One region of the Clostridium cochlearium genome, then DNA from elsewhere that is predicted to be linked to it. Evidence: riboswitches for the same ligand, from Rfam matches in the RefSeq annotation. Region 1 holds a riboswitch; each other region holds the start of a gene.
The links. A riboswitch is a leader RNA that binds a small molecule or an ion and turns the genes downstream of it on or off. The one in region 1 is predicted to bind thiamine pyrophosphate.
Positions count from the first base shown of each region.

Region 2: another riboswitch for thiamine pyrophosphate. It lies ahead of thiC (phosphomethylpyrimidine synthase ThiC); the one in region 1 lies ahead of thiT (energy-coupled thiamine transporter ThiT).
Region 3: another riboswitch for thiamine pyrophosphate. It lies ahead of thiW (energy coupling factor transporter S component ThiW); the one in region 1 lies ahead of thiT (energy-coupled thiamine transporter ThiT).

Region 1 covers NZ_LT906477.1:95,302-105,536, reverse strand. Annotated here, with positions in the region: gene CKV72_RS00555 (ArsR/SmtB family transcription factor) at 1-266, opposite strand, end outside; gene nrdG (anaerobic ribonucleoside-triphosphate reductase activating protein) at 333-842, opposite strand; gene CKV72_RS00545 (anaerobic ribonucleoside triphosphate reductase) at 846-2,960, opposite strand; TPP riboswitch at 3,221-3,326, shown strand; gene thiT (energy-coupled thiamine transporter ThiT) at 3,403-4,050, shown strand; gene CKV72_RS00535 (ferredoxin) at 4,092-4,283, opposite strand; gene CKV72_RS00530 (Mrp/NBP35 family ATP-binding protein) at 4,399-5,241, opposite strand; gene CKV72_RS00525 (YhfM domain-containing protein) at 5,264-6,103, opposite strand; gene CKV72_RS00520 (prolipoprotein diacylglyceryl transferase) at 6,134-6,883, opposite strand; gene CKV72_RS00515 (PsbP-related protein) at 6,971-7,561, opposite strand; gene CKV72_RS00510 (DUF7922 domain-containing protein) at 7,676-8,905, opposite strand; gene rsmA (16S rRNA (adenine(1518)-N(6)/adenine(1519)-N(6))-dimethyltransferase RsmA) at 8,988-9,827, opposite strand; gene rnmV (ribonuclease M5) at 9,814-10,235, opposite strand, start outside.
Region 2 covers NZ_LT906477.1:666,471-676,705, reverse strand. Annotated here, with positions in the region: gene CKV72_RS03270 (HesB-like protein) at 1-87, shown strand, start outside; gene thiC (phosphomethylpyrimidine synthase ThiC) at 537-1,853, opposite strand; TPP riboswitch at 1,949-2,056, opposite strand; gene CKV72_RS03260 (HAD family hydrolase) at 2,128-2,919, opposite strand; gene CKV72_RS03255 (NADH peroxidase) at 3,067-3,612, opposite strand; gene CKV72_RS03250 (MalY/PatB family protein) at 3,707-4,885, opposite strand; gene CKV72_RS03245 (aspartate ammonia-lyase) at 4,975-6,387, opposite strand; gene cuyB (cysteate racemase) at 6,437-7,132, opposite strand; gene CKV72_RS03235 (dicarboxylate/amino acid:cation symporter) at 7,150-8,394, opposite strand; gene CKV72_RS03230 (response regulator) at 8,608-9,276, opposite strand; gene CKV72_RS03225 (ATP-binding protein) at 9,269-10,235, opposite strand, start outside.
Region 3 covers NZ_LT906477.1:1,495,079-1,505,313, forward strand. Annotated here, with positions in the region: gene CKV72_RS07415 (TIM barrel protein) at 1-47, shown strand, start outside; gene thiE (thiamine phosphate synthase) at 365-1,003, opposite strand; gene thiM (hydroxyethylthiazole kinase) at 996-1,820, opposite strand; gene thiD (bifunctional hydroxymethylpyrimidine kinase/phosphomethylpyrimidine kinase) at 2,219-3,079, opposite strand; gene thiW (energy coupling factor transporter S component ThiW) at 3,082-3,582, opposite strand; TPP riboswitch at 3,677-3,785, opposite strand; gene CKV72_RS07440 (M16 family metallopeptidase) at 3,836-5,059, opposite strand; gene CKV72_RS07445 (GtrA family protein) at 5,149-5,559, shown strand; gene CKV72_RS07450 (Fic family protein) at 5,594-5,836, opposite strand; gene CKV72_RS07455 (DJ-1 family glyoxalase III) at 5,873-6,421, opposite strand; gene CKV72_RS07460 (SoxR reducing system RseC family protein) at 7,438-7,872, shown strand; gene glpK (glycerol kinase GlpK) at 7,926-9,422, opposite strand; gene CKV72_RS07470 (glycerol-3-phosphate responsive antiterminator) at 9,640-10,212, opposite strand; gene dhaM (dihydroxyacetone kinase phosphoryl donor subunit DhaM) at 10,223-10,235, opposite strand, start outside.

The DNA.
Region 1 (10,235 bases):
ACTAATCTAGCCGCTTTTAAAGTTCTCAATTGATGAGAAATAGAAGATTGACTCATATTTAATACTTCTGCAATATCACAAACACAAAGTTCTTTATTAAATAAGGCATATATTATTCTTATTCTAGTATAATCTCCTAAAACCTTAAATAAATCTGATAACTTCATAAAAGTTTCTTCATCTAACATATTTCTTCTCACGCACTCTACACAATCTTCATGAATGGTACAGCATTCACAAACTTCTATTCCATCTAAATTTTTCATTATTTCACCCCAATATGAATGTTTTAATTAATTTAATTATATCTATCAATATATCTTTATTCAACTTTATATAGGATATATTATAACTTTTTTAGCCAAGAGACTTTTTTTCACATCTATTATCCTTTGATTATATGAACCCTTATACTTTAGATTAGGTTCAATCTTATCTTGTTGAAAAGTACCATCTACTAATATATCTATATTTTCAATTAAAATTTTCCATCCATTTATTTTATCCATATTGCTAAGTATATATTCAAATTCATATCCTGTATAACACCATATATTAAGGTCATCTTTTTTTATCATTAAAGCTAATTCAGCTAAATTTTCTGCTTGTTCTAATGGTTCTCCGCCAGAAAAGGTAACCCCTCTTATTATAGGTATATTCTTTCTTATTCTTTTAATTATATCATCTATGCATATCCTATCACCATATTCAAAGTCTTGCATAGCAAGATTATGACACCCCTTACATTCATGCTTACAACCTGATAAAAATAATACAGATCTAAGTCCTTCACCATTAGCTAAGGAATTATCTAAAAAACCTGCCACTTGAAGATAGTTCATTTTCTATCTCTCCTCATAAAAAACTTTTCCATTAGTATGTGATAATCTATCCTTTCTTTCTGCTACCTTTCCAACTCCAAATCTTTCATCTAAACTTAAATATCCTGTAACCCTAGATATGCCTTGTATATTTTTGCTTCCACATTTAAAACAACTTGATTCGTGATTATCTATATAAGTACCACAGTTTTTACAATACTTTATATGAAAGTTTATCCCTAAATAATTAATATTAGTATTGCTATAAGCATAATTTATTATATCCATTATTACATCTTCTGTTGGATAATCATCTAACTCGATGTAAGAAATATGTCCTCCATTACAAATTGAGTGATATGGCGCTTCTATATCTATTTTTTCTTTTATTGATATTGGATATCCAACTGGTATATGAAAACTGTTTGTATAATAGTCCTTATCTGTTACCCCTTTAATTTCACCAAATATTTTTTTATCTTGTACTATAAATTTCCCACTTAACCCCTCTGCTGGAGTAGCATAGCAAGACCAATTCAACTTTGTTTCTTTTGTAGTCTTATCGGTAAAGTCTCTTATATGTTTTATGATTTTTATTCCTAATTCTCTAGCATTTTCTGATTCACCATGATGCTCTCCTATTAAAGCTTTAAGAGTTTCAGCTAATCCTATGAATCCTATACCCCAAGTACCTTGTTTTAAAATAGGTTCTATACTGTCCTCTGGCTGTAAATTTTCTGATCCTTTCATTAGATTTTGTCCTGCAACAAAAGGTAAATCTTTAACTCTTAATCTTTTTAAAACACCATACCTATGTAATAATGCTTCTTTTGCCATTTCTAATCTATTATCTAATAAAGCAAAAAACTTATTTATATCTTTTTTAGATATAATAGCTATCCTTGGTAAATTAATTGTAGTTGGTGCTATATTACCTCTTCCTTTAACATCTGGTTCTCCATTTACATTAGATTGTACTCTAGTTCTACATCCCATAGTAGCAGGTAAATATCCTTTATTATAATATTCTAAATTAAAATCTGCATCAATGTTCATAAAAGTAGGATTCATCCTCTTACTAGCAACTTTACAGGCTAATTTAAATAAATAATAATATGGATCTGATGGTCTCTTATTCACTCCATCTTTTACTCTAAATATTATATTAGGAAATATCGGTTGTTCACCTTTCCCTAATCCTTTTTCATACTCTATTAAAAATAATTCACAAACTAATGCAGCATCTTCTGACATTGGTATCCCTATATTTATTGAACTAAAAGGAACTTGTGAACCCGCTCTTGAATGCATAGTATTCAGATTATATACTATGCCCTGCATTGCCTGACTAATACTTTTCCTTAATTTTTTTTCACATAGCTCTTCAATCTTTTCTTCTTCTAATCCAACTTCTCTTAATTCTTCTTTTATTTCTTTTCTTGTAAATTCAACAAAGTAACCCATATCATTATCAAAATCTGGATGAGATTGCCCACCAAACATATCATTTTGAGTTGATTGTAATAATATACATGATAATTCGCAAGCAGACTCTATTCTTTTAGGAGGTCTTATAAATCCATACCCTGTATTAAATCCTTTTGATAAAACTTCTTTAGTTGGTATGTGCAAACAATTCACTGTTAAATTATAACTATCTAAATCATGATAATATATATCTCCATTTTCATGAGCCTTAGCTAAATGTTTAGGCATAGCAGCTAAGTTATACCACTTATTAGATTCACTAGCTATTCTTAATAATTTTGAAGAAAAATTATTTCCAACATTAGCATTATCTCTGTCTGTTTCAACCCCTATCTTCTCTATAGCTTCCATTAAATCTGATTTTATTTCTCTTATTCTAGTTCTTTCCTGTCTGTAATTAGCATAGGCTCTCCCTATATTTTTATAACTGTTCTCCATTAAAATACTTTCAACTAAATTTTGAATTTCTTCAACTGATATCTCATCTTTATTTAACTTTTCTATTTGTTCTACTACATTTTGAGTTAAATTCATATATTCACTTTCTTTTAATTCAAACCCTATTTCCTCAGAAGCTCTCTTAATTGCATTAGCTATTTTTATGGCATTAAAAGAAACTCTTCTGCCATCTCTCTTTACAACATATAGCATACACATTTCCTCCTAACTACAATATATTGTATATACTTTGGTCATTATACTATGTGAATGTCATAAAATCAACTTATAAAATTCCATATTATATGAAGTAAATGTGTTTAATATATAATTTATCTTTTCAATCTCTTTCTTTTGCACTTATGTTAAAGTTGACCTTTTATAAATATAAGTTTATGTATTTGCTGTAAATTAATTCAACATATTTGCAATAATTAAATATATATAATATAATAAACTTATAAAATTTAATAATGTAGTGCTAGGGGTGCTATAAAAGCTGAGAAATGGATTTCTTATTCATTAACCCTTGTACCTGAACTGGATAATTCCAGCGTAGGAAAGCCTTTTATAGATATAGAATATTATTATTAGCATTCCTTAATTGGAATGCTTTTTATTTACCCCTCATGCACAAACAGGAGGTATTATTTAAATGAATTTATTATCTTTAGGAGAAAACTTATTAGAAATAGTTAGTAATCCTAATTCCATATTAACACTACTAGGTCTAATGTTAGTAGTAATAATTTTATTAAAATCTAAAAAAATAAAATTAACTCCAGCATTAATTTGTAGCATAGGACTAGCATTGGCTTTAGCTACTATTCTAGATATGTTTAAGCTAACAAAGCTTCCAAATGGAGGTTCAGTTACACTTGGAGCAATGGTTCCTATTATATTAATGGCTCTTTTATACGGTCCTGAAGTAGGTTTTCTAACTGGATTTTTATATGGCCTTATAAAATTAATATTAGGTCCATATATACTTCATCCACTTCAAGTTTTATTTGACTATCCATTACCTTTTATGGCTCTTGGATTAGCTGGATATTTTAAAAACAACAAAATTTTAGGAACTATAATGGCTATATTGGGAAGATTTGTTTTTCACTTTATTGCAGGAGTAGTATTCTGGGGAAGTACAGCACCTGAATCTATGTCTTCTTACTTATATTCACTAATATATAATGGATCTTTTTTATCTGTAAATGCTCTTATATGTATTGTGATAATATATGTTTTACCTATTGAAAATATATATAAAATTATAAATAAAAAGTCTTATTATAAAGTTTTATAACATATTAAAGGTGCCTTCTTTTAAAGGCACCTTTAAGTTTTCTACTCTTCTACAGAAATAGCAGATGTTGGGCAGCTAGCTTCCGCTTCTTTAGAAAGCTCCTCTGATCCATCTGGGACTTCTTCTGTTATTGTTTTAGCTTTACCATCGTCATCCATTTCAAATACTTCTGGAGCCACTGAAGGACATAATCCACATCCTATACAAGTTTCTTTATCTACATATGCTTTCATTTGTATTCCTCCTTAATAAATATTATCTTTATTATTTTTACCTTGTTTTATTTATTTATAACTATATTTAGATAAATAAAAAGTTGGCAAATATTATTTACCAACTTTTTGCTTGTTATTTTATCTGATTCATAAATCCTTCTAATAGCTCCTCATATTCTGCACAGGCTGTAATATAATCTTCCACATTACCTTTCTCCATACTTTCTGTTAAGTCTAAATTTACAGGAAGTTCTGCTATTAAAGGTACTTCTAAATATTTAGCTTGTTCTTCAGCAGTTTTTCTACTAAATAAATTTATTTTTTCTCCACAACTACATCTTACATAAGACATATTTTCTACTACACCTAAAACATTTATATTCATTTTTTTTGCCATTATAATTACTTTTTTAACTATCATAGAAACCATATCTTGAGCTGTTGAAACAACTACCATTCCTTCTACAGGTATACTTTGCATGATTGTAAGTGCTACGTCTCCTGTTCCTGGTGGCATATCTATAAGAAGATAATCAAGTTCTCCCCATTCTGTATCTGTATACATTTGAGTAAGTACTCCTGTAATAACTGGACCTCTCCATATAACTGGTTCTTCTTCATGTTCAGTTAATAGATTAAGAGACATAACCTTTATACCTGATGATGTTTCTACTGGTAAAAATTTAATTTCTTCTCCAGTTCTTCCTTCTAAAGCATATGCTCTTTCTTCATTTATTCCAAAAAATCTAGGCATTGATGGTCCTGTTATATCTGCATCTAATACCCCAACTTTATATCCTGCTTTTTTTAGCTTTGTAGCAAGAATTCCTGTAACTGTAGATTTACCTACTCCACCTTTACCACTTATAACACCAATTATGTGTTTTATATTACCGTATTTAGGTACTATTTTAGAACATGATGCTTCATTACTATCACATTTACCTTTACTTGGACAACTATCACAATTACTCATAAAAATTCCTCCTTAGTTTCCATTAAAACTTCTCAGGCTTTTTATTAGAACACTCTACATGCCATGCTCTATTTTCATATTCTGCTTTAAGATAATACTTCTTGTCATTTTTATCTATTCTATCATGAAATGTAGCACTGGACTTATATAATAATCTTCTATAGCCTTGAGTTTTTAAAGTCATTACTACGTCATATTTAGAATCATCCTCTTCTACTAAGTATACTCCTTTATATTTCTTTAGTCTATTTTTAAATTCTTCTAAATCCTTAGATAAAATAAACTTTTTAACTTCGATGTCATCTTCTAAATTTATTCCTATAGTTTTACTAGTTTCTCCATTATCTTTTAAATAATTATCAAGAATTTCTAATATAGAGTCGTAATATATATTTGTAAAGTCTTTAGGAATTCTTACATCCCAAAAACTTTTTATTATATCATTATCTATTCTTTTAGATACTATGTATACTTTTCCATCTCCATATAAATTTCCACCATTTTTTTTATCTAATCCTACGATATACTGAAATTTATGAATCTTATCATGTGACTCATGCATTTCAAATATGTAATCTGGTTTCAATTCTGATTTCTCATCAACTTCTTTAGCTTTAGAAAGTATGTCATACAAATCCTTTATAGCTCTTTTATCTGTAACTATAAATCTATATCCTGGATCCCTAGTATTTTGTATTATAATTTTGTTTATTTTGTTTTCTTTTATATATTCAAAATCATTATTTTTCATATTAAAAGATAATTTTAGTTTATCCAAAGTAGAACAACCAGAAAAAACTATACTAAAAACTATAAAAAGAATAAAATAATTTTTTTTCTTATGTTTATGAAATCTAAACAATACTTTTTCCTCCAGATCTATTTAAATTTATTATTCTTTTTTAAATTTATCTACATTAAATATAAATACTCCTATAATAATAGTAAATAAACTTATAAATTGAGAGGTAGATAAAATAAATACATTCCCCCTTGGATCTCCTCTAAAAAACTCAACTATAATTCTACCTACACCATATAAAATCACATATAATGAAAATACTCTTCCCGGTTTTTTGTCCTTTTTACTATACCAAAGCAAGAAAAACGCTAACAAAAAATCAAATATAGATGAATAAATTTGAGTAGGATGAAGATGGATATTTGATGGAGCAAAGGGTGAATTTGTAAATGTAATACCTATTGGTAACTTCGTAGGTTTACCATAACAACATCCTGCTAAAAAACACCCTATTCTTCCAAAACCTTGAGCCAATGCTACTGATGGTACTACTAAATCAAGCATTTCTAGGACATTCCAGTTCTTTTTCTTACAGTATAAATATACTGAAAGAGCTCCACCTATTATGGCCCCATATATTACAAAGCCATTACCTAAATCTTTTAAAATCTCAGGATTATCTATTATATTTTTTATATCTACAATTATATAGAGCAGCTTTCCTCCTAATATTCCCCCAATAATTGCCACAATTGTCATGTTAAAAATACTATCTTCATTGTATCCCATGTTTTTTGATCTTTTATCTAATAATATTACTGCTGCCAATATTCCTAAAGCAATCATAGCACCATAACCATATATTTTTAGTCCAAATATTTCAAATAATACTGGTTTCATTGTATTTCCTCCTATTCATCAAATGTACCTTCTAAATATTATACCATATATGTTTTAACATATTATTTATAGATAAAATAATTATATTTATTTTTTATTATATTTTAAAGTTTCAACTATATTTTTAAAAATGGTTGGCATGTTTTCCTTAAACTTATCTTCCTGTACGAAAAATGAAAATCTTATAATTTTATCGTCTTTATTTAAAAAATACTCATAACATTTAAATAGTCTATCCTGATTATTTTTTATAATATAACTAATGCAATAAGCAGGTTTATTATTTATCTTTATATTTTTCATAACATAATCAGATATTTTATTTTGTTTTTCCGATATACTCTTACTGTTTTGTAAAAATTCCTTTATATTATATCCTATATCCCAAACCTGCATAAAACCATGGACCTTTAAATCTCTTGATTCAAATTCATTATGATAAACGATCTCACTGCCTTCAAATTTCTTTTCTTCAGCTATCCACTGCTCTGGCAGTCCATATTCTATTTCACCATTTAAAGCTTTATAATTCTTCAACTTTTTTATATTACTTTGCATTAAAGAGGTCATTTTCATGCTATTATTTATTACTCTTTGAAAAACAAACATACTTGTCATTAAAAGCAATATAATTATAAATACTTTAGTCTTTTTCCTATCTAAAACTATGATTTTCATTTAAACCCTTTTAAATTTATTCATTCAAAAGGGTACTCACCTCCTAAAAATTCTAATATTTAAATATATGATAGAAGGTTAAATAATATTAAAAAATAGGTATGCAGTGCACACCTATTTTTTTGAAGGAATTAATATAGTAGAATTTTTGAAGTCATAAAACATTAGCCAATATCCATTAACTTCATTTTCTTTAGATTTAGATGGAACCCAAGTTACAAAACCTGTTTTTCCTCTAAATGGTTGATGCTTTAATTTTTTAGTGCCTGGTATACCATATATTAAATATTTCATTTTTCCTTCATTATTAAATTTATATCCAACTATGAAGTGATTATATGGTTCAATATATCTATAATAATTAATCATAGGATAATAAAATGTAGTATATTTATTGTAGTCCCCTATATAATACATGTCCATTATACTATTTACTGGTACTCTATACCACTTACATCTCTTTATATCTACTATTGTATCAGATATATCCCTAAAACCTTCAGCTATACCTCTAAAAAATGTCCCTGTTTCTCCTATAGGATACTCATCACAATTACTACGTGTATCTGCTACAAAGATTTTATTTCCTTCATTATCTAATTCTTTACTTTCTTCTTTTGCATTTTCGCATGTTTTTTCAATTACTTCTTGTGAATAATCTTTTCTTGGCTCATCCCCTGTTTTTATTTCTTTTTTATTATCCTCTACTTTTGTATTCTCTTTTTCAACTTCTTCAAATATCTCTGTTTCTTTTTCTTGTGATTTATTTTTAGTATTTTGTTTTTTAATATTCTTTTCTTTAGTATCTTCAATTTGTTTTTCATACTTATCAAATACATTTATTTCTTTTTCTGGTTCATTAATTTGTTTAATTTCCTTTTTTTCTTCTGGTTTAGTTTCACCTTTATTGACTCTAGCCTCTAATAATTCAAATTCTCTCCACTTAAGATTATCTGTTGTTAAAAATCCACTTAAAACAGGTATTATGTTTTTATCTAATATTTTTGCTACCACTGCCCCTGATATATTATCTATAGATAATTGCGTATTTGCTATATTATTACTACCGTATTCATAGGATACGTCTGCTCTACCGTAATCATCTATGTTCAGCTCTCCTATTCTTATTAATTTATTAGTTCCTTTTTTACCTAAAACTAATACCATGTAATAAGGAGCATCTTCTTTTTTAAGATTCTGTACATAATAAGAAACTTTACACTTGTCATTTTTTAATTCTAGCTTAACATAACCGGTAGGCAATTTGTCAGAGGCCAAAGCATACCCTTTTTCGTCTTCCTGCAATATTATAAAATATCTACTATAATTCTTTTTTTGTGCCAATTGATGTACCCCCATATATTTATTCATTATAATATATGAGTATTAATACAAAAAGTGAACAAGAACTTAAAAATAATTTTTTTTATATTAATTCATGCAAGCTATCAGATAGAAGTGCAAATTCCTCCACAGACAAGGTTTCTCCCCTTCTTTTAGGATCTATATTAGAAAGTTTAAAAACTCTTTCAATTATCTCTTTATCTAAATTACTTAAACTTTTTATAACATTCCACATAGTTTTTCTTCTCATATTAAAAGCTGTCCTTATTATTTTAAAAAATAATTCTTCGTCTTTTACACTTACTCTAGGTTGTTGTAATTTATCTAATCTTATTATTATTGAATCTACCTTTGGTCTAGGTATAAAACTAGATGGTGAAACTTTTCTTATAACATTTATATTACAATAATATTGAACCAATAAAGATAATGAACCATATTCTTTATCTTTAGGTTTAGCCGACATTCTCTCTCCAACTTCTTTTTGTATCATTACTGTTAACGATTTAAAATTTAATCCTTGTTTTAATATCTTGGCTATAATAGGAGTAGTTGCATAGTATGGAAGGTTAGCAACTAATTTTAAATTTTCTTTTTCTAATACTATTTCATCTAAATTAATTTTTAATATATCTTCATTAATAAGAGTTAAATTATCATATTCTTTTAATTCTTCTTTTAAAATAGGTATTAATTTTGAATCTACTTCTATAGCTATAACTTCTTTAGCTACATTCAGTAATTCTCTTGTTAATGCCCCTGAACCTGGTCCTATTTCTACAATTACATCTTCTTTTTCTACATCTGCTCCTTCTACAATATCTCTTATAACCCCATCATCTATAAGAAAATTTTGTCCTAAACTCTTAGTAAAACTAAAGTTATATTTATTAACAATATCTTTAGTATTATTTTTTTTCATAACTATTCTCCTCATCTATTTTTCTTATTCCATTTAAAAATTCTTCTCTTGTTATACCATAATTATTTAGCCTAGTTAAAAATTGAGAAGCATTACAATATCCTATTCTTAAAATTTTAGCAAGTTTATCTCTTCTCTCTTTAGAATCTTTCATTCCACTTAATCCATACGTAATCATATCTTGTATTGAAAATTCTTCTCTTTTTATTTTAACGTTACACTTTGCAGAATTCAAAGCACTTATTATAGCATCAGGTGATGCATTCTCCACACCGATGTCTCCATCTTTATATCCCTCTCCTTTAGATATATAAGCATGCCTTACTCCTTGGACTCTTTTAGCTATAATTTTTCTTATTTTTTCGCCTGCAAAATCTGGATCTGTAAATATTATTACCCCTTGCCTTT
Region 2 (10,235 bases), 570 kb from region 1:
GAGGAAAATGGATTAGGTGGATTTTCTTTAGAACCTATTGTAAAACCTGATACCGGTGGATGTTCTACTTGTGGTGGATGCCACTAATAAAAAAAGTGTGTCGTAGTTTTAAAAAACTGCAACACACTTTTTTTAACAGAGGACAGAGGACAATTGACATAGGACAATGAAGGAAGATTTTCTTCCGCTTTGCTATAGAAAACCTTAAATTTTATAATATAATTGAAAATGGAAAGTGGAGAATGGAGAGTTAAGGATATTTTAGATTTGTCTAATATAAAAAAGGTTTAGCTTTAGCTAAACCTAAGGATCTTATAAAATTAAAAACTTTTAGTAATGTTAATGGAAAAAAGTTGTCAATCATTTTCCACTTTCCATTCTCCATTTTCAATTCTAACTAATAAGATTAAAGATTTTCTGACATAAGGAAGGAAAATCCTCCTAAATTGTTCATTATTCATTGTTAGTTGTTCATTAAAAATTGTTCTTTGTCCTCTGTCAATTGTCCTCTATAAAAATTTTGTCACACAAAATTTTTATTTATCATCGTTTCTTAATATATTTATATCTTTTCCTTGCATAACCTTATTCATATTTCTAACAGCACACATTTTTCCACACATAGTACAACTATCGTTAACTTCTGGGGTAGAACTCTTTCTATATTTTCTTGCTTTCTCATCATCTATAGCTAAATCAAACATTTTTTCCCAATCTAATTCTTTTCTTGCAGCTGACATTTGATTATCCCACTCTCTTGCTCCTTTTATTCCTTTAGCAATATCTGCTGCATGAGCTGCTATTTTAGTTGCTATTATTCCTTCCTTCATATCATCTAAATCTGGAAGTCTTAGATGTTCTGCAGGTGTTACATAACATAAAAAGTCTGCTCCATAGGTTGCTGCAATAGCTCCTCCTATAGCACTTGTAATATGATCATATCCAGGAGCTATATCTGTAACTATAGGTCCTAATACATAAAAAGGTGCATTATGACATAATTTTTTTTCTAATTTCATGTTTGTTTCTATTTCATCTAGGGACATATGTCCAGGTCCTTCTATTATAATTTGAACATTTCTTTTCCATGCTCTTTTAGTTAATTCTCCTAAAGTCATAAGTTCTTTTATTTGACTTGCATCTGTAGAATCATGTATTGAACCAGGTCTACAAGCATCTCCTAAACTTATTGTAACATCATATTTCTCACATATATCAAGAACTTTATCAAAGTACTCATAAAAAGGATTTTCTCTATTATTAAGCTCCATCCATGCATAAAGAAGAGATCCACCTCTAGATACTATATTAGTAAGTCTTTCATTTCTTTTAAATATCTCCACAGATTCCTTGTTAACTCCTGCATGTATAGTCATAAAGTCTACTCCATCTTTTGCATGAGTTTCTATTACATCTAATAATTCTTCTGCAGTGATATCTTTTAATTCTTTATCATAAAATCCAATAGCATCATACATAGGAACAGTTCCTATCATAGCTGGAGACATTTCTACTAATCTTCTTCTAAATTCTTGTGTTTTTCCAAAACAACTTAAATCCATTATAGCTTCTGCTTTCATATCTATAGCTTTTTTTACTTTTTCAAGTTCTCTCTCCACATTACAACAATCTTTTGATATTCCTAAGTTTACATTTATCTTAGTTCTTAATCCTTGTCCTACTCCTTCAGCGCTTAAATTTTTGTGATTTTTATTTGCTGGTATAGCAACACTACCTTTTGCCACACGCTCCATTAATTCTTTTATATCTATACCTTCTTTTTCAGCTACAGCTTCCATTTCCTTTGTAACTATTCCTTTTTTAGCAGCATCCATCTGAGTTGTGTAATTCATTTTATTCCTCTCCTTTTTTATTAAAATAAAAAGGGAAAGTTTTAAACTTTCCCTCAAAATACATATGTATATATATGCTATAGAATTTCACCATAACTACAATACACAATGTTCCCTACGTTGGTATTAACCAAATCAGGTTATGAGGGTCAGAGATAACATCTCTTTCTCAGCCTATTTTATAAGCTCCCCTAAATTTATTTAATTGTTTACATATTCATGGTATCATAGTTATTTTTTATAGTCAATGATTTTAATTATTTAAATCCAGTTCTTAATCTTTTAGCACAAATTTTTTAATAGCATAAGCTGCTCCATCCTCTTCATTGCTTTTTGTTATAAAATCAGCCACTTTTTTAAGTCTTGATGAACCATTTCCCATTGCAACACCTAATCCTGCATATTCTATCATTGTTATGTCATTATCCCAATCCCCTACTGCCATAATTTTCTCTTTAGGTATTTCATATTTTTCACATACTCTCTTTAAAGCAATTCCTTTATTTACTTCTCCGTTAAATATCTCTAAAAATTGGGGTAATGAAAATTGTGTATTTATTCTACTGCCATATTTAAAATCTAATTTTTCTTTAATAGGTTTAAGCTTCTCTTCTTTATGTGTTAAAAGGATTTTTGTTACATTTTCATCTTTATAAAATTTTGAAACTTGTCCAACTTCTATAGAATTAAATACATAATTATCTATCCCCATAAAATCTGAAATTTCATCTACATAGGTATTATTACCTATAAAAAGAACAATATATATGTCTTCTTTTTCACATATTTCTATTATATCTTCTACTATGTCTCTATCTAAATATTCACTATGAATAATGTTCCCTTTATTATCATATATTGTAGCCCCATTTAATCCTAAAAACAAATCTTTTGTTTCTAATTTTTTTATATAAGGTTCAGCAGCAGAATAATCTCTACCAGATACTAAAATTACTCTTATACCTCTATCCATTGATTTCCTTATTACATTCACAGTTTTACTTGAAATTTCATGATCTCTATTTAAAAGAGTGCCATCTATATCTAGTGCTATTAATTTATACATATAATCCCCTCCCTCTATACATTATACTTTACATTATAACTTATATTTGTAATATTTAAAATTATACATTTTCTACAAATTATTTATTATATAAAACAAAAGAACGACTTAACTAAGTCGTTCTTTGTGTCTATTTTTTATAATATTTTATTTAAAATATCTATCTAATAAACCTTTAAATGCCTTACCATGTCTTGCTTCATCTTTACACATTTCATGAACTGTATCGTGTATTGCATCTAAATTTAATTTTTTAGCAAGAGTTGCTAATTCTTTCTTACCACTACAAGCTCCATATTCAGCTTCTACTCTCATTTCTAAGTTTTTCTTAGTAGAATCTGTTACAACCTCTCCTAATAATTCCGCAAATTTAGCAGCATGTTCTGCTTCTTCAAAAGCGATTCTTTTATATGCTTCTGCAACTTCTGGTAACCCTTCTCTATCTGCTTGCCTACTCATTGCAAGATACATTCCAACCTCAGTACATTCTCCTACAAAATTAGCTCTTAATCCTTCTATTACTTCTTCATCTACTCCCTTAGCAACTCCTATTACATGCTCGTCTGCCCAAGCAAGTTCTCCCTCAACTTGTTCTACAAATTTATCTGATGGAACATTACATTGCGGACATCTTTCTGGTGCCGCATCCCCTTCATAAACATATCCACATACTGTACATACAAATTTTTTCATTTTCAATTCCTCCTGTTATATCTCTTATTTACAATTATTATTATATAATAATTATTATTATTTTGCAACTACTTTTCAAAATTATTTATTTTATTCACAGTTTGTTAACATTTTCCATAGCCATACATATTCTATCTAAAGCTTCTTTTAGAATTGTTCTAGAACAAGCTAAATTTATTCTCTGAAAACCTTCCCCTTCTTTTCCAAATACATATCCTTCATCAAAAAGTACTCTTGCTTCATTTATCATAAATTCTCTTAACTGTTCACAATTCATGGATAAACCCCTAAAATCTATCCAAGCTAAATAAGTTCCTTCTGATTTAGTTACTTTTAATTGTGGAATTTTTTCTTCTATATAATTACATAGAAAATTATAATTATCTTCTACATATTTAAGCATATCTCTATACCAACCTTCTCCATGCTTATAAGCTGCTTTCATAGCCTCTATTCCAAGCACATTTATGCCTTCTACTGCATTTTTATATACTGTATTTAAATATTTATCTCTTAAGTCTTTATTAGGAATAATAACATTTGAAACATGAAGTGCTGCTAAATTAAAAGTTTTTGTAGGGGAAATACATATCAAAGATATGTCCTCAAATTTTTTATCTACATTAATTATAGGTATATGTTTATACCCCTTAAATATCAAATCACAATGTATTTCATCAGATAACATTAATATATTATGCTTTAGGCATATATCACCTAATTTTTTTAACTCCTCTTGTTTCCAAACTCTTCCCCCTGGATTATGTGGATTACATAAAATCATCATTTTTACCTTTGAATCTATTTTACTTTCTAAGTCTTCAAAATCCATAAAATATTTATTATTTTCATATTTTAAAGGATTATTTACTATAATACGATTATTACTCTCTATACATCTTTTAAATTGATGATATACAGGAGGTTGTATTATTATCTTATCTCCTTCTTCTGTATAGCTTTGAATCATCCAACTTATAGCTGCAACTATTGTAGGTGCAGTGCATACCCATTCCTCTTCTACTTTAAAATTATGTATTCTATCCAGCCAATTTATTAAGGAATTATAATACTCTTCATCTAAATAGGAATATCCAAAGACTCCATGTTCTGTTCTATTTTTTATTGCTTCTATTATTTCAGGAGCAGTTCTAAAATCCATGTCAGCTATTCCCATAGGAATTATATCGCTCCTATTATATAGTATTTGGGGTTTATCCCATTTAACCGCTGACGTATTTTTTCTTTCAACTATTTCATTAAAATTATACATTTTTTACCTCCTTTTATGTTTTAATATATTAAAATTTTATCATTTAACAAATAAAAAGTCTGCAAGTTTGCAGACTTCTTATAATTATTTTATTTTTTCAAAAGTTCTTTACCTGATATACCTGGTTCAGTCATTCCAAATGGATCAAGTATTGTATCTAACTCTTTTTCTGATAATAGATTTTCTTTTAGTACAAGTTCTTTTACAGATTCTCCAGTCTGTATAGCAGTTTTTGCTACTTTAGCAGCTTTTTTATATCCTACATGAGGACATATTGCTGTAATTATTCCAACACTATTATCAACTAATTTTTTACATCTTTCTTCATTAGCTGTTATATCTTTTATACAATTATCAATAAATGTATCTACACCATTTTTTAATGTTTCAATAGACTCAAACAATTTATAATAAAGCACTGGCTCAAAAGCATTTAATTCTAGCTGTCCAGCTTCAACAGCCATAGTAATGGTTACATCATTTCCTACAATGCTAAATGCAACTTGATTTACCACTTCAGCTATTACAGGATTTACTTTTCCAGGCATTATAGATGATCCATTTTGTTTTGCTGGTAAATTTATTTCTCCAAAACCAGTTCTAGGTCCTGATGACATAAGTCTTAAATCATTAGCTATCTTAGATAAACTTAAAGCACAAACTTTTAAATTTGATGATACTGAAGCAAAACAATCTAAGTTTTGAGTTCCATCTACTAAATCCTCACATTGAATTAAATCCAATGCTGTTACTTTTGATAAATTCGGAGTAATATTTTCCACATACTGCTCATCAGCATTTATACCTGTACCTATAGCAGTAGCTCCAATATTTACATGGTATAACTCTTCTTTTGCTCTCTTAATTCTAACTAGGTCTCTTTTTATAGCATTTGAATATGCTCTAAATTCTTGTCCTAATCTAATTGGAACAGCATCTTGCATTTGAGTTCTTCCCATTTTTATAACATGATCAAATTCCTTAGATTTATCTGTAAGTGCATCTACTAAATTTTGCAATGATACTAATGCTCTATCTAACAATCTTATGGTTGCTATTTTCCCACCTGTAGGAATAACATCATTGGTAGATTGTCCCATATTTACATGATCATTAGGATGAACTATACTGTAATCTCCTTTTTCTCCACCTAATATTTCTATTGCTCTGTTTGCAATTACTTCATTTAAATTCATATTCATAGATGTACCTGCGCCACCTTGTATAGGATCAGTTATAAACTGTTCTTCTAACTTTCCTTCAACTATTTCATCACAAGCTTTTACAATAGCATTACCTATTTTTTTACTTAAAAGTTCTATTTGCATATTTGTCATAGCTGCTGCTTTTTTTACTTCAGCTAACGCTTTTATCATTTCTTTATGAACTTTTCTGCCTGTTATCATAAAATTTTCATGGGCTCTAAGGCTTTGAACACCATAATAAGCATCCTTTGGTATTCTTTTTTCACCTACTGAATCACTTTCTAATCTGTATTGCATATAAATTCCTCCCTTATTTTATTTTAATAAATAAAGTCCGAATAAATAGCTATTTTTTCACCCTCTTTATTGTTTGCTTAGCTAAAATATCTGTAGAAGATATAAACTCAAATTCTTTTAGTTCATTTTCTAACGGTTGAAATATTAAAGGTAGTTCAGTGCAACCTAATATAATTACATTTATATGTTTTTCCTTAAACTCTTTTAACATGTCCATTGCAAATTCCTTTGTAAACTCTCTTTGCCCACCTTTTACTATATATACTGCATTTGATACCTTTTCCCTTATTTCTTTACTTGGTGCAACTATATCTAACCCTAATCTATTACAATACTTTTCATATACCTTGCCTTCATAGGTTCCAAGTGTTGCTAAAAGGCCAACTTTTATTTTTCCATGTTTGTCTAAAATATATTTTCCAACTTCTTCTATCATATTAATAAATGGCACATTAAGTTTTTCATATAATTCATCATAAAAATAATGAGCTGTATTACAGGGCATTATTAAAAAATCTGCTCCTGCATTTTTGAGTCTTTCTCCAGTTTTTATAAGTTCCCCTAAAGGATTTTCTCCTTTCCCCAATATATAGTTTGTTCTATCAGGTATTTTAGCATTCCCTTCGATTATAACATGCAAGTGATCTTGATCTACTTTTGCATCTGTATAATCTACAATTTTATTATAAAGGTCGGCTGTGGCTTTTGGCCCCATTCCCCCAATTATGCCTACTATTTTACTCATAAGCCTTGCCCCCTTTTTTAACTAGTTAAAGTTTTTTTTATACTGGCATTTTCATAACTTATTTCATTTTCACTAGCTCCTACTACAATTGAAGCTGCTACATTTCCTGTAACATTAATAGCAGTTCTTCCCATGTCTAAAACTCTATCTATACCTGCAATTAAAGCTGCTCCTTCTAATGGTAATCCAACTGAACTTAACACCATCATAAGCATCATAAAGCCTGCGCCTGGCACGCCTGCTGTACCTATAGATGCTAACACTGCTGTCAAAAGTATTGTTAATTGTTGAGCTATTGTCAAATTCATTCCATAAGCTTGAGCTATAAACACTGCACATACTCCTTGATATATTGCAGTACCATCCATATTAATAGTAGTACCTAATGGCAAAACAAAGCTTGCAATTCCTTCAGATACTCCAAAAACCTCTCTAACAGTTTTTATAGTAACTGGCAATGTACCTGAACTACTGCTAGTACTAAAAGCTATCATTGTAGGTGCTGATGTACCTTTAAAAAATTCTAAAGGTGATATCTTAGAAAATGCCGCAACTGAAAAAGAATAAGCAATTATACCATGAAGTATGAATCCCAAATAGCAAACAGCTATTAATTTTAATAACGGAAGTAAAACATCTGGACCGTTAACTGCAACTACTGGCACCATAAGAGCAAAAACTCCATAAGGAGCTAGTCCCATTATTACTTCAGTTAGTTTATACATTATTTCTGCTAAACTATCAAAGAACTTTAAATACGCATCTCCTTTTTCTCCTATATAGGTTGCTCCAACTCCTGTAAATATTGCAAAGAATATTATTTGTAACATATTTCCCTTAGCTAAAGAGTCTATCGGATTTGTTGGTACTATATCTAACAAAGTTTGTATTAAAGAAGGTGCTTCTGTCGCTTTTACCTGTGCATCTACCGCTAAAGTTACTCCAACTCCTGGTTTAAATATGTTAGCAGCAACCAATCCTATAACTATAGCAATAGCTGTAGTTATAAAAAAGTAAATCATAGTTTTTCCACCAATTCTTCCTAGCTTTTTCACATCCCCTATACTAGCTGCCCCAACTACCAAAGATGAAAAAACCAACGGAACTATAGTCATTTTTATGAGATTTAAAAATAATGTTCCAACGGGTTTTATATAGTTTACTGCAAAGTCAGGTGACGAATTAAAAAATAAACCAACAATAACTCCAAGTATTAAGCCAAACATAATTTTTGTCACAAGATTAAATTTCTTTTTACCCATAAATTGCCCCTCCTTTAATTTATTATATGAGTTATTTTCAAGATAAATCTTGCTATTCATTAAAAATTCTTACACTACTATAATAACTTATATTAATAAAATTATCTATATTAAGTATTTATTATAACTATTTTGTAAATATATTTTTTATTGTTAAGTTTATAACTAATTTTACAAATATTTCGACTATTCGAATATTATGCTAATATATTTTTAAATTAACTTATATTTTATTCTTGGTCTTCCTATGTCCCCATATTGAACATCTCTTTTAACTTTACCTATTTTGTTCATGTATTCCAAATATCTTCTTACAGTTACTCTAGAAAGTTTCATTTTATCTGCTATTTCTTCAGAAGTATAATATTCATTCTTACTATTTTTCAAATATGTTTTTACTCTTTCTAATGTCCTTTCATTTATGCCCTTTTCCAATTCACCATTTACATAAGAGTTTTTTACAGTTATATTATCTATATCTTCTTGTTTTAAAATTGATTTATTTTTAAAAAACTCATTCATTTTTTTGAATTTATTTAATGCTTCTTTAAATCTTTCATATTCAAAGGGCTTAATTAAATAATCTATAACTCCTAAATTTAATATTTCCTTAAGTTTTTCCCCTTCATCTACTGCTGTAACTATTATAACATCTAATTTAGAATTAAACTTCCTAAGTTCTTTTAAAAATTCAATACCATTTAATTTAGGCATGTATATGTCCAATATTATTAAATCCAATGAACTATTTTTTAAATAATTTATGGCATCCTTTCCATTATCACATATTTTTTTTACTTTAAATCCATTTATACTTTCTGTATATTTTTTATTTATCTCTGCTACCATAGGATCATCCTCAACTATTAAAACTTTAACCATGTAAATCCTCCTTTGGGACCAAAACTATAAATTTACTGCCTAATCCTATATTTGTAGAAAGTTCTATATTTCCATTTAAATTTTCTACAGATTCCTTTACTATATGTAATCCTCTACCTCTTCCTTCTCCTTTGGTAGAAAAGCCTCTATTAAATATATACTGTCTATATTTCTCTTCTATTCCACCTCCTGTATCTTCTATTTCTATAATAATTTTATGTTTTTCATCTTTTATAAATATTTTTACTATTTTCTCATCACTATCGCAAATGGAAACCGCTTCTATTGCATTTTCTAAAAGATTACCTATTACTGTAACTAAAAAATGTGCACTTATATTTTTATTATCTTTACCTAAATTACTATTTTCATCAATTATAAGGTTTACACCCATCTCTTTAGCTCTACTTATTTTTCCAAGCATAAGAGCTGCTATAGTCGGTTCATGTATTCTATTCATCACAATACTTATTTTTTTTTGATATACTTTAGTTTGATTTAATATATATTTTTTAGCTTTATCTAACTCATTTATTTGTATAAGTCCCAGTATAACATGAAGTTTATTAGAAAACTCATGATTATTTGCTCTCAAGGCCTCTACCACTTGTCTTACTCCTGTTATCTCCTCTGCTAATTTTGTTACTTCTGTTTTATCTTTAAGTATTATAACTAGCCCTACAAAATTTTCTCCTTCCATTATAGGTATTTTGTTTACAAGAGCTATAGTATCTTCTATATGAAGTTCCTTATTATATCCAATTTCTTTATTTATATTTGGAATTATATCACTAATATTATAACCTATTATCTCTTTATCATCTTTGTTCAATATATTTTTTGCAGATTTATTTAAAAAATTTATATTCATATCCTTATCTACTGCAATTATTCCATCTTCTAAAGTATCTATTACCTCTTGTTTTTGAAGAAATAATTTAGATATCTGTTCTGCATCA
Region 3 (10,235 bases), 1.0 Mb from region 1:
TAGAAAAAGACGCTCTTTTGCTTAAAGAATACTACAAGGCTTTATAGTTAATGAATAACGAATAATGAACGAGGACAGAGGACAGAGGACAGAGGACAATGAAGGTTAATTTTTCTTCATTAACATTACGAAAAATTTTAAATTTATAAGATCTTTAAGTTTAGCTAAAGCTAAACTTAATTAAATCTAAGATACCTTCAATGTTCAGCTTTGCTAAACGAGTTTTTTATGCTACAACTATCTTTAACAAATAAAATAAAATTAAAACTTTTCTGAGTGTAACGAAGAAAAGTGTCCTTCACTGTCCTCTGTCAATTGTCCTATGTCCTCTGAAAAAGTGTTCTCAATTCTCCACTCTCCATTTTCAATTATAACCAAAGTTATTCATTAAAATAAGCTCTTCGCATGCTTTTTTAACGTCTTCTTTTCCTAGTATGCCGGATATAACTGCAATTCCATCTATATTAGTTCCCTTAAGTTTTTGTACATTGGTTTCGTTTACTCCTCCTATTGCCACTACGGGAATATTCACAGTTTTTTTTATTTCTTTAAGAGTTTCTATAGATGTACTTTCTGCATCTTTTTTGCTATTTGTAGGAAACATTGCTCCTACTCCTAAATAATCTGCTCCATCCATTTGAGCTTTTAGAGCATCTTCTATAGTATTTGCAGATAACCCTAAAATTTTATCTTCTCCTATTATCTTTCTTACAACATCTGCCGGTAAATCCTTCTGACCTATATGCACTCCTTCTGCATCTACTGCTAGAGCTATATCCACCCTGTCATTTATTATTAGTGGTACATTGTATTTGTCTGTTATATTTTTTATTTCCTTTGCTATTTCATAAAATTCTTTTGATGAAATATCTTTTTCTCTTAATTGCACTAAAGTAACTCCACCTAATATGGCATCTTCCACTGCCTTTTTTAAATCTCTTCCCTTTAATACATCTCTATCTGTTACTAAATAAAGAGTACAATCTAAATTTTTATTACCCATTATAAATCTTTCCCCTTTCTTTAAATGAATTTTCATTAAGATTATATATGCTATCTATTAAAGCTGTTCTAAAGGAACTTGGCCCTAAATTTTTAGTTTTTTCATAGGCAATTTCTCCTGCGATACCCATGGATGTAACTCCTGATAATGTAGCTTGTAAATAATCTTTTTCTGCTCCACAATAAGATGCTATTACAGAGGTGCACATACAACCTGTTCCTGTAATTTTAGACATGATGCTACTTCCATTTTCTACAATGTAAATATCTTTTTTAAATCCTATTACATCCTTTTCTCCAGTTATTGCAATTACTGCATTGTATTTTTCCGAAAGATTTTTAACTAGTTTAATTCTTTCTTCAATAGAATTATCTTCATCGCAACTTTCTGCATCTACTCCTTTTGTTGATGCATCCATACCAGATAAAACCTTTACCTCTGATATGTTCCCTCTTATTACTGAAAATTTTATTTCCCTTAAAAGTTCCAAAGCTATATGAGTTCTATATTTGGTAGCTCCAACTCCTACTGGATCTAAAATAACAGGTATATTTAATTCATTTGATTTTTTCCCTGCCAAAAGCATGGACTTAACTGTCTTTTGATTCAAAGTTCCTATATTTATAACCAAAGCCGAAGCTATAGACACCATATCCTCAACTTCATTTATATCATCTGCCATCACTGGCGACGCTCCTATAGCCAATACTATATTTGCGCAATCATTTACCGTTACATAATTTGTTATATGATGAATCAAAGGATTTTTTTCTTTTATTTTTAATAAGCTATTATATATTTTTTCATAAATTTCCACGATAACCCCCCCTTTTTTTAATGAACAACTAACAGTTAATAATGAATAATTATGGATATTTTTTCTCCGCTTTGTTACATTTGACAATTGACAGAGGACAGAGGACAATGAAGGTTAATTTTTCTTCATTAACATTACGAAAAATTTTAAATTGTATAAAACCTTACAAAAGTTTAGCTAAAGCTAAACTTTTATAAATTGACTAAATCTAAAACGCCTTCGATGTTTAGCTTGCTAAACGAGTTTTCCATAATACAACTATCTTTAACAAATCAAATAAAATTAAAACTTTTCTGAGTGTAACGAAGAAAAGCGTCCTTCATTCTCAATTCTCCACTTTCCATTTTCAATTATATCTAATAAGATTAAAGCTCTTCTGACGCCAGGAAGAAAAACTGTCAATTGTCCTCTGTCCTCTGTCCTTTGTCCTCTAAATAAAGTTCATAAAAGTGGTTTGTAGGTCCTACTCCTTTTCCTATATCTAATGAATGTTCTATGGCTATTTGTATATAGTCTTTAGCTTTTTTTACACTTTCTTCTAAGTTGTAGCCTAGTGCTAAGTTTGAGGCTATGGCTGAAGATAGTGTACATCCTGTTCCATGGGTATTTTTAGTATTTATACGCTTTGAAGAGAAATAGCTGACTTTTTCTTTACTGTATAAAATGTCTATAGCTTCTCCTTCTAGGTGTCCACCTTTCATAAGTACACTTTTAGGTCCCATTTTCATTATTATTTCAGCGGCTTTTTCCATTTTTTCTTTGCTATCAATAGGTATTATTTTTTTTATATCCTCTTCAATTTTACCTTCTTCTTCATAGGTTTTTATTATTTCCTCTGCTTCTGGTAAATTAGGAGTTATTACATCCGCTAAAGGTAATAATTTTTCTATAAGAGTTTTTTTAGATTCTGGTGCTAATAAATCGTATCCACTTTTGGATATCATAACAGGGTCTACTACTACATTTTTAGCCTTATACTCTTTTAATTTTTCTGCTATTATTTCTATGGTTTCTATTTTGGATACCATTCCAATTTTAACCGCATCTACTTCTATATCTGTAAATATGGCATCTATTTGTTTTGCTATGATATCTTTGTCTATATCCTGTACTGCAAAAACTCCTTGGGTGTTTTGTGCTGTTACTGCTGTTATTACACTCATTCCAAATACTTTATGAGCTGACATAGTCTTTATATCTGCTTGAATACCAGCTCCTCCTGAACTATCTGAACCTGCAATGGTTAATGCTTTTTTCAAAATTATCCCCTCCATAAAACTTCATTCTTATTAAGTATTTTTTCTCCAATTAATTTTATTATAGTATATCCTATAATACTTCCCCCTACACTACTTATGGAAAAAGGCACTATAAAAAATAAACCTGCAACTTCTTTTCCCATTATGAATTTTGCCATAGGGAAAGCTAGTAATCCTCCTATTAAACCTGTTCCAATGATTTCTCCTAAAACTGCTAAAAATTCTTTTCCTGTTTTTTTATACAAAACACCTGCAATAGCTGCCCCTATCATGCTTCCAGGAAAAGCTAATAAAGAACCTGTTCCAACTATATTTCTTAAAAAAGATATACAAAATGCTATAGATACACTATAAAAAGGCCCTAATATTACTGCAGATATGACATTTATTGCATGTTGTACTGGAAAACATTTAGCTGCTCCTATAGGTATAAATATTAAATTTCCTAAGAAAGCTCCTAAAGCTACTAGTAACGCTGAAAATGTTAATTTTTTAGTATTCATATTATACTCCTCCATATTTTTATAAAAAATAAAAGCACAGACAACGTAAGTCTGCACTTTTGCATTCAAATAGTAGAACTATATAAATATAAAATATATAGTAAACCATTCTCCCTACGCTGGCATTATCCAGATCAGGTAAAGGGTCTAAGAATCCAGTTCTTACTCTCAGCTGGCATTATCCAGCTCCCCTGAAATTTTATTCTATTGTTACCTAAATGATACTACAGCATTTTTTAACAGTCAAGTGTGACTACTGAATTATTTGTATACTAGGATTATTTAAAATCCTTTTTATGATGTTATTTATGTAGTATCCATCTATATCTTTGTAGTCCTCTTTATTTGGAAATACTCCTTTATAATCATTATACATTATTTCATGACAAGTTAAATCCTTTGCCAGCTGTACAGATCTTTCCCATCTTAATTCCTGTTTTAGTTTAATTCCTTTAATTGCTTTTTTTATTTTATCCTGTTTAAAATAATTTTTATCATCTTTAACTTCTTCTATTGCCTTATTTATAAGGGCTATTGCTTTATTTACATTGTCTTTATGTACAGATAATTGTATACAAAATAGCTTTATTCCCTTTTCATTTTTTATAAAACTTCCAATATCATAAGCTAGGGAATTTTCTGTTCTTATTGTATGGTATAAAATACTACTCGTACCTTCTCCAAAATAAAAATTAAATATATCCATTGCCTTTATTTCTTTACTTTTTAACATGTGTATAGGGTAAGCATATTGTATTTTTGCACCTTCTATACCTTGTTTTATTTTTACAAATATTCCTGGATTATTTAGCTCATATAGATAATTTTCATTAACTTTTTCTATATTAGTTTTTTCTTCTTCCTTTATTAAATATTTTTCTATAATTTTCTTTACCTTCTCAAATTCTAAAGAAGAAACCACAGATATTGTCATATTGTTTAATTTATAAAATTTATTATAAAAAGCTTTTATCTGATTTAAAGTTATGGAGTTTAAACTGTTTTCATTTCCTATAATAAGCTCTTTTATTCTTCTATTTTCAAAGGCATTATAAAAAAGTTCATCTTCACAATATTGGTCATTATCATCTTTCCAGTCCTTTAATTCCTGTTTAATTATATCCATTTCTTCCCTAAATCCTTTTTCTTTTAAAGTTGCATTTAATACTATGTCTAAAAATACTTCTATTCCCTTATGAAATTCTTCTGATAAAGTGGTTCCATAATATATTACATAAGGGTAATTTGTCATAGCATTTTGAAAACCAAATATTTCATCACATAATAAATTTATTTCTTGCTCTTTTCTATTTTTTGTTTCTTTAAATACCATATGTTCCACTACATGAGCTGTTCCATAAGGAAAGCCTTCTTCCCTTATTGCTCCTGCATCAAATCCTATGCAAAAGGAAGTTATATGACCACTTATTTTTTTATATATAAGCTTAGTTCCATTTTTCAATATTATATCTTGCATTTTTATCACCTACATTAAATATTTTTTAATTTCTGTAAAACATCTCACATAAAATATATTATATTATATAATTAACTTAGGGTGATAATATGAATTTAAAGGATAATATAAAACAATTTATTTTATATGCTCTAATAGGCAGCTCTAATGTTGTTATAGACTTTTGTATTCTAAATATGCTTTGGATGGTAACGGGTATCTATAAAGGTGCGGCTAATATTCTATTTAAATTTATATCCTTTATTTTTTATTCATTAAATGGATACTATTGGAATAAAAAATATACCTTTAAAACAGAGGGCTCTTTTTTAAAATTTGCCTCTGTTTTAGGTATAGCGGCTATAATAAATTCAATTATTTTATCTATAATGTCTATTTATAATATCTTAGGTATATCTGATTTACTATGGTCAAATATATGTGCTTTAACAGCTTCTATTATTACTGGAATAGGAAGCTTTCTTATAAATAAATTATATATATTTAAAAAAGTTGCCTAATTATTATATTGCTATTATTGTCTTAAAATATTTATTAAGTCATAGAAATAATATTTTTTATTTCTTTTATATTTTGATTTCCTTTAAACTCTCCTGGATTTCTATTTTTTCCTCTTACTTCTCCAGATAATAATATTTTATGCATTTCTTTAATTAATCTTGTTGATATAGGTATTCTTCCTATTAAATTCTCGCCAATTCTTAGTGCCTCAGAATAATTTAATACTTCCTGAATATCATCTGTTTTTTTGTTTTCATCAGCTCCATACTCTAGCATATCATCTAAAGTTACCTGTGTTCCTTCTATTGAACTTTATTCATACAACATAGATTCTTTTAATTCCTGTAATTCTTTTGTATCTATTATATTTTCTAATATTTTAAAAGCAAAATCTAAAGCTGTAGAAGGTCCCCTACTGGTTATTATATTATCATGTTGAACCACTCTATCTTCTTTATAATTAGCTCCTTTTAATTCTTCTTCAAACCCTGGATAGGAAGTTATGTTCTTATTTTCTATAATATCTGCTTCTTTTAATATTATAGGTGCTGCACAAATAGCTGCTATTAATTTATTTTCTTTGTTAAATTGTTTTATTATTTCTATAACCTGTTTATTATCTCTTAAATTAGCAGCTCCTGGCATACCACCTGGTAGCACTATGCCTGAAAAATCATACTCCTTAAAGTCTTTTAAAAGTATATCAGCCTTTACATATACATTATGAGTTCCTTTTACCATTTTTTCCTCACTTATAGAACAAGTTTTACAATCAACTCCAACTCTTCTTAAAACATCCACTACTGTTAATGCTTCGATTTCCTCAAAACCCTTTGCTAACATTACAACTATTTTTTTCACATTTATTACCTCCACATCATTTTGTATTTTTAAGTATTATATATAGTATAATTAATTAGAAACAACACGTAAAATAAAAAAATTACGATGTAATTTTTTTAACAGAGGACAGTTCATTTGACAATTGACAGAGGACAGAGGACAATGAAGGATGATTTTCTTCCTTACGTCAGAAAATCTTTAATCTTATTAGTTAGAATTGAAAATGGAGAATGGAAAGTGGAAAATGATTGACAACTTTTCTCCATTAACATTACGAAAAGTTTTTAATTTTATAAGATCTTTAGGTTTAGCTAAAGATAAACCTTTTTTATATTAGACAAATCTAAACTATCCTTAATTCTTCATTCTCGACTTTCCATTTTCAATTATATCTACATTGACATTTTTATTGATGGCTGGTTTAGCGAAGCTAAACATCGCTTTAGTTTTTAAGAACATTAAAATTAAGTCAGGTTATCGCCTTAAAATCTTTAGTTTTAGCTAAATACAAAAATTTATATAATGAAATATTTTTTGCAACGAAGTAAAAAAATCCTCAATAATTATTCATTGTTCCCTGTTCATTATTCATTGATTAACGGCGGCCTATCGGCTTGCGACACAGTCGCTAGATTAATAGCAAGTAATTAAAATAAATTATTATATAAAAGTTAATTTATTTTAAACCTGGGCAGATTCTATAAAATTAAAATTTTTTTGTAATGACAATGAAGAAAAAATATCTATCATTTTCAATTTTCAACTTTCAATTTTTAATTACATTATAAAATCATCCTTCATTGTCCTATGTCCTCTGTCAATTGTCAATTGAACTGTCCTATGTCCTCTGTCAATTGTCAATTGAACTGTCCTCTGTCCTCTGTCAATTGTCAAATGAACTGTCCTCTGTCAATTGTCAATTGAACTGTCCTCTGTCCTCTGTCAATTGTCCTCTATAAAAATTTTGTGACGCAAAATTTTTATTTTGTGTTATAATATAAAAAGATAAATCGAATTTAAAAAGAGGTGATTTTATGAATCAAGTTGGTTATGTTACAAAAATTGAGGGTGAAAAAGCCCATATTATTTTTAAGAGAATGTCTAGTTGTGGTGATAAATGTGCTAACTGTTCTGGTGGATGTGAAGTACCTCCATTGGTATTGGATATAGATAATACTTTAATGGCTGAGCCCGGAGATGCTGTTGCTGTAAATATGGAGGATAATACTTTCTTTAAATTTACTTTCTTTGCTTATGCCCTTCCTCTTATGCTTATGCTTTTAGGTGTAGCTATAGCCTACATAACTACTAAAAGTGAAACAACTGCTGCTTTTACAGGATTAGGTTTTCTTGCAGTATCTTATGGTATTTTGAGAATAGTAAACAATAATCATGTTAAAAATCAATCTAAATCTGTAACTATGATGAAAATATTATCAGAAGAAGAAATTAATAGATTAGGAATGTAATTTAAATAAAGAAGGGGTACAAGCAATTGTAACCCTTCTTTTATTATTATTTATTATTCATTTTTTGCCCAATTCATAGATCTCTTAACAGCTTCGTGCCATCCATCTAGTAGTTCTTTTCTTCTTTCTTCAGTCATATCTGGTTCAAAAGTCTTAGAAATTGCCCAGTTTTGAGCTACATCTTTTTTATCTTTCCAATATCCTACTGCAAGTCCTGCAAGGTATGCAGCTCCTAATGCAGTAGTTTCAATTACTTCTGGTCTTTGAACAGGCACTCCTAATATATCTGCTTGGAATTGCATTAAGAAGTCATTTGCGCTAGCTCCACCATCTACTCTAAGAGCTTTCAAATCTATTCCTGAATCTTCTCTCATTGCATTTAAAACATCATAGGTTTGATATGCTAAGGATTCAAGTGTCGCTCTTATAAAGTGCTCTTTTGTAGCTCCTCTAGTAAGTCCTACTATGGCTCCTCTTGCATATGGGTCCCAATAAGGTGCTCCAAGACCTACAAATGCTGGTACCATATATACTCCATTTGTATCTTCTACTGCTGTAGCATATTTTTCTGATTCTGGAGAGTCTTTAAGCATTCTAAGTTCATCTCTTAACCATTGTATAGCAGCTCCTCCTATGAATATACTACCTTCTAGGGCATATTCAACTTTGCCATCAATACCAAAAGCTATAGTTGTTAATAGTCCATTTTCTGACTTAACAGCTTTTTCTCCTGTATTCATAAGCAAGAAACATCCTGTTCCATAAGTATTTTTAGCTGTTCCCTCTTGATGACAAATTTGTCCAAATAGGGCCGCTTGTTGGTCTCCTGCAACTCCTGCTATAGGAATAGATGTTCCAAATAGAGTAGAATTAGTTTCCCCATAAACATAACTTGATGGCTTAACCTCTGGAAGCATTGATTTCGGAATATCCAATATTTCTAATAGTTCATCATCCCATTTTAATTCATGTATATTATATATCATAGTTCTTGATGCATTTGAATAATCAGTTACATGAACTCTTCCCTTTGTAAGATTCCATATTAACCAAGTATCTACTGTACCAAACAATAAGTTTCCTTTTTCCGCTTCTTCTCTTGCTCCTTGAACATTGTCAAGTATCCATTTTATTTTTGTTCCTGAGAAATAAGCATCTAATACAAGTCCTGTTTTCTCTCTAATTTTTTCTGTTAAACCTTTTTCCTTTAATGTATCACATATTGGAGCTGTTCTTCTACATTGCCAAACTATAGCATTGTATACAGGTAGTCCTGTCCTCTTGTCCCATACTATGGTAGTTTCCCTTTGATTTGTAATTCCTATCCCAGCTATATCAGTAGCATCTATATTAGCCTTTGCCATTGCTTCTGTAGCTACACTAAATTGAGTTGCCCATATTTCCATTGGATCATGTTCTACCCAACCAGCCTTTGGATATATTTGTTTGAATTCTCTTTGAGCTACACTTACAATAAGTCCTCTCTCATTGAATATTATACACCTTGAACTAGTTGTTCCTTGGTCTAAAGCCATTACATACTTTGCCATAGTACAATTCCCCCCATTTTTATTTTAGTGAACTCTAATTTTCGCTTTAACTTTCAAAGCTTAAAATTAAAGGTTTACATTATCTATATAAAAAAAGCCATAAATAAGAAACCCTTTACGAGTGTTCTTAAAATATGGCTCTCTTATACTCCGCCTTTTTATTATTTTTACTATATAAATATATTATATTATAATTTATAGAAATTATCAATATTTTCTATAAATTCCACAGTTCCATTGTACTTGTAGATACTGCAATGGCTCCTGAGGATAAACAATCCATAACATCTTTTTTTGTTTTAATCAATCCTCCTGATATTATGGGCATTTTTATTTCCCCTTCAATATTTTCTTTTTTACCTATAGCTTTAATTGAAATTCCTGGCATAACTTCTATAGCATGCGGTGATATTTCATGTATATTTTTTACACCAGTTTTTAAGAATAAAGAATCCACTACAAAAACTCTTTGTATAGTATAAAGTCCTAAATGTTTACCATGTTTTATGCAACTTATTTTAGTAGTAATTATACCTTCTGGCTTTGCTATTTCTTTTATATATTCTAAACCTCGATTATCTCCTTTTAATCCTTCTATTAAATCTACATGTACAAATACAATTTTATTTTTTTTTCTAATTTTATCACATATATATCCTATATTCATAATATTTCCGTATAATACAAAAACTATTTTAGCTTCACTTAATATGGCAGCTTCTAAATCCTCATCATTTCTTATAGCTGCTATTATAGGATTCTCTATAAGCATTTTCTCTATACTTTCCATAAACTACTCCTTAAGCTTTTTTT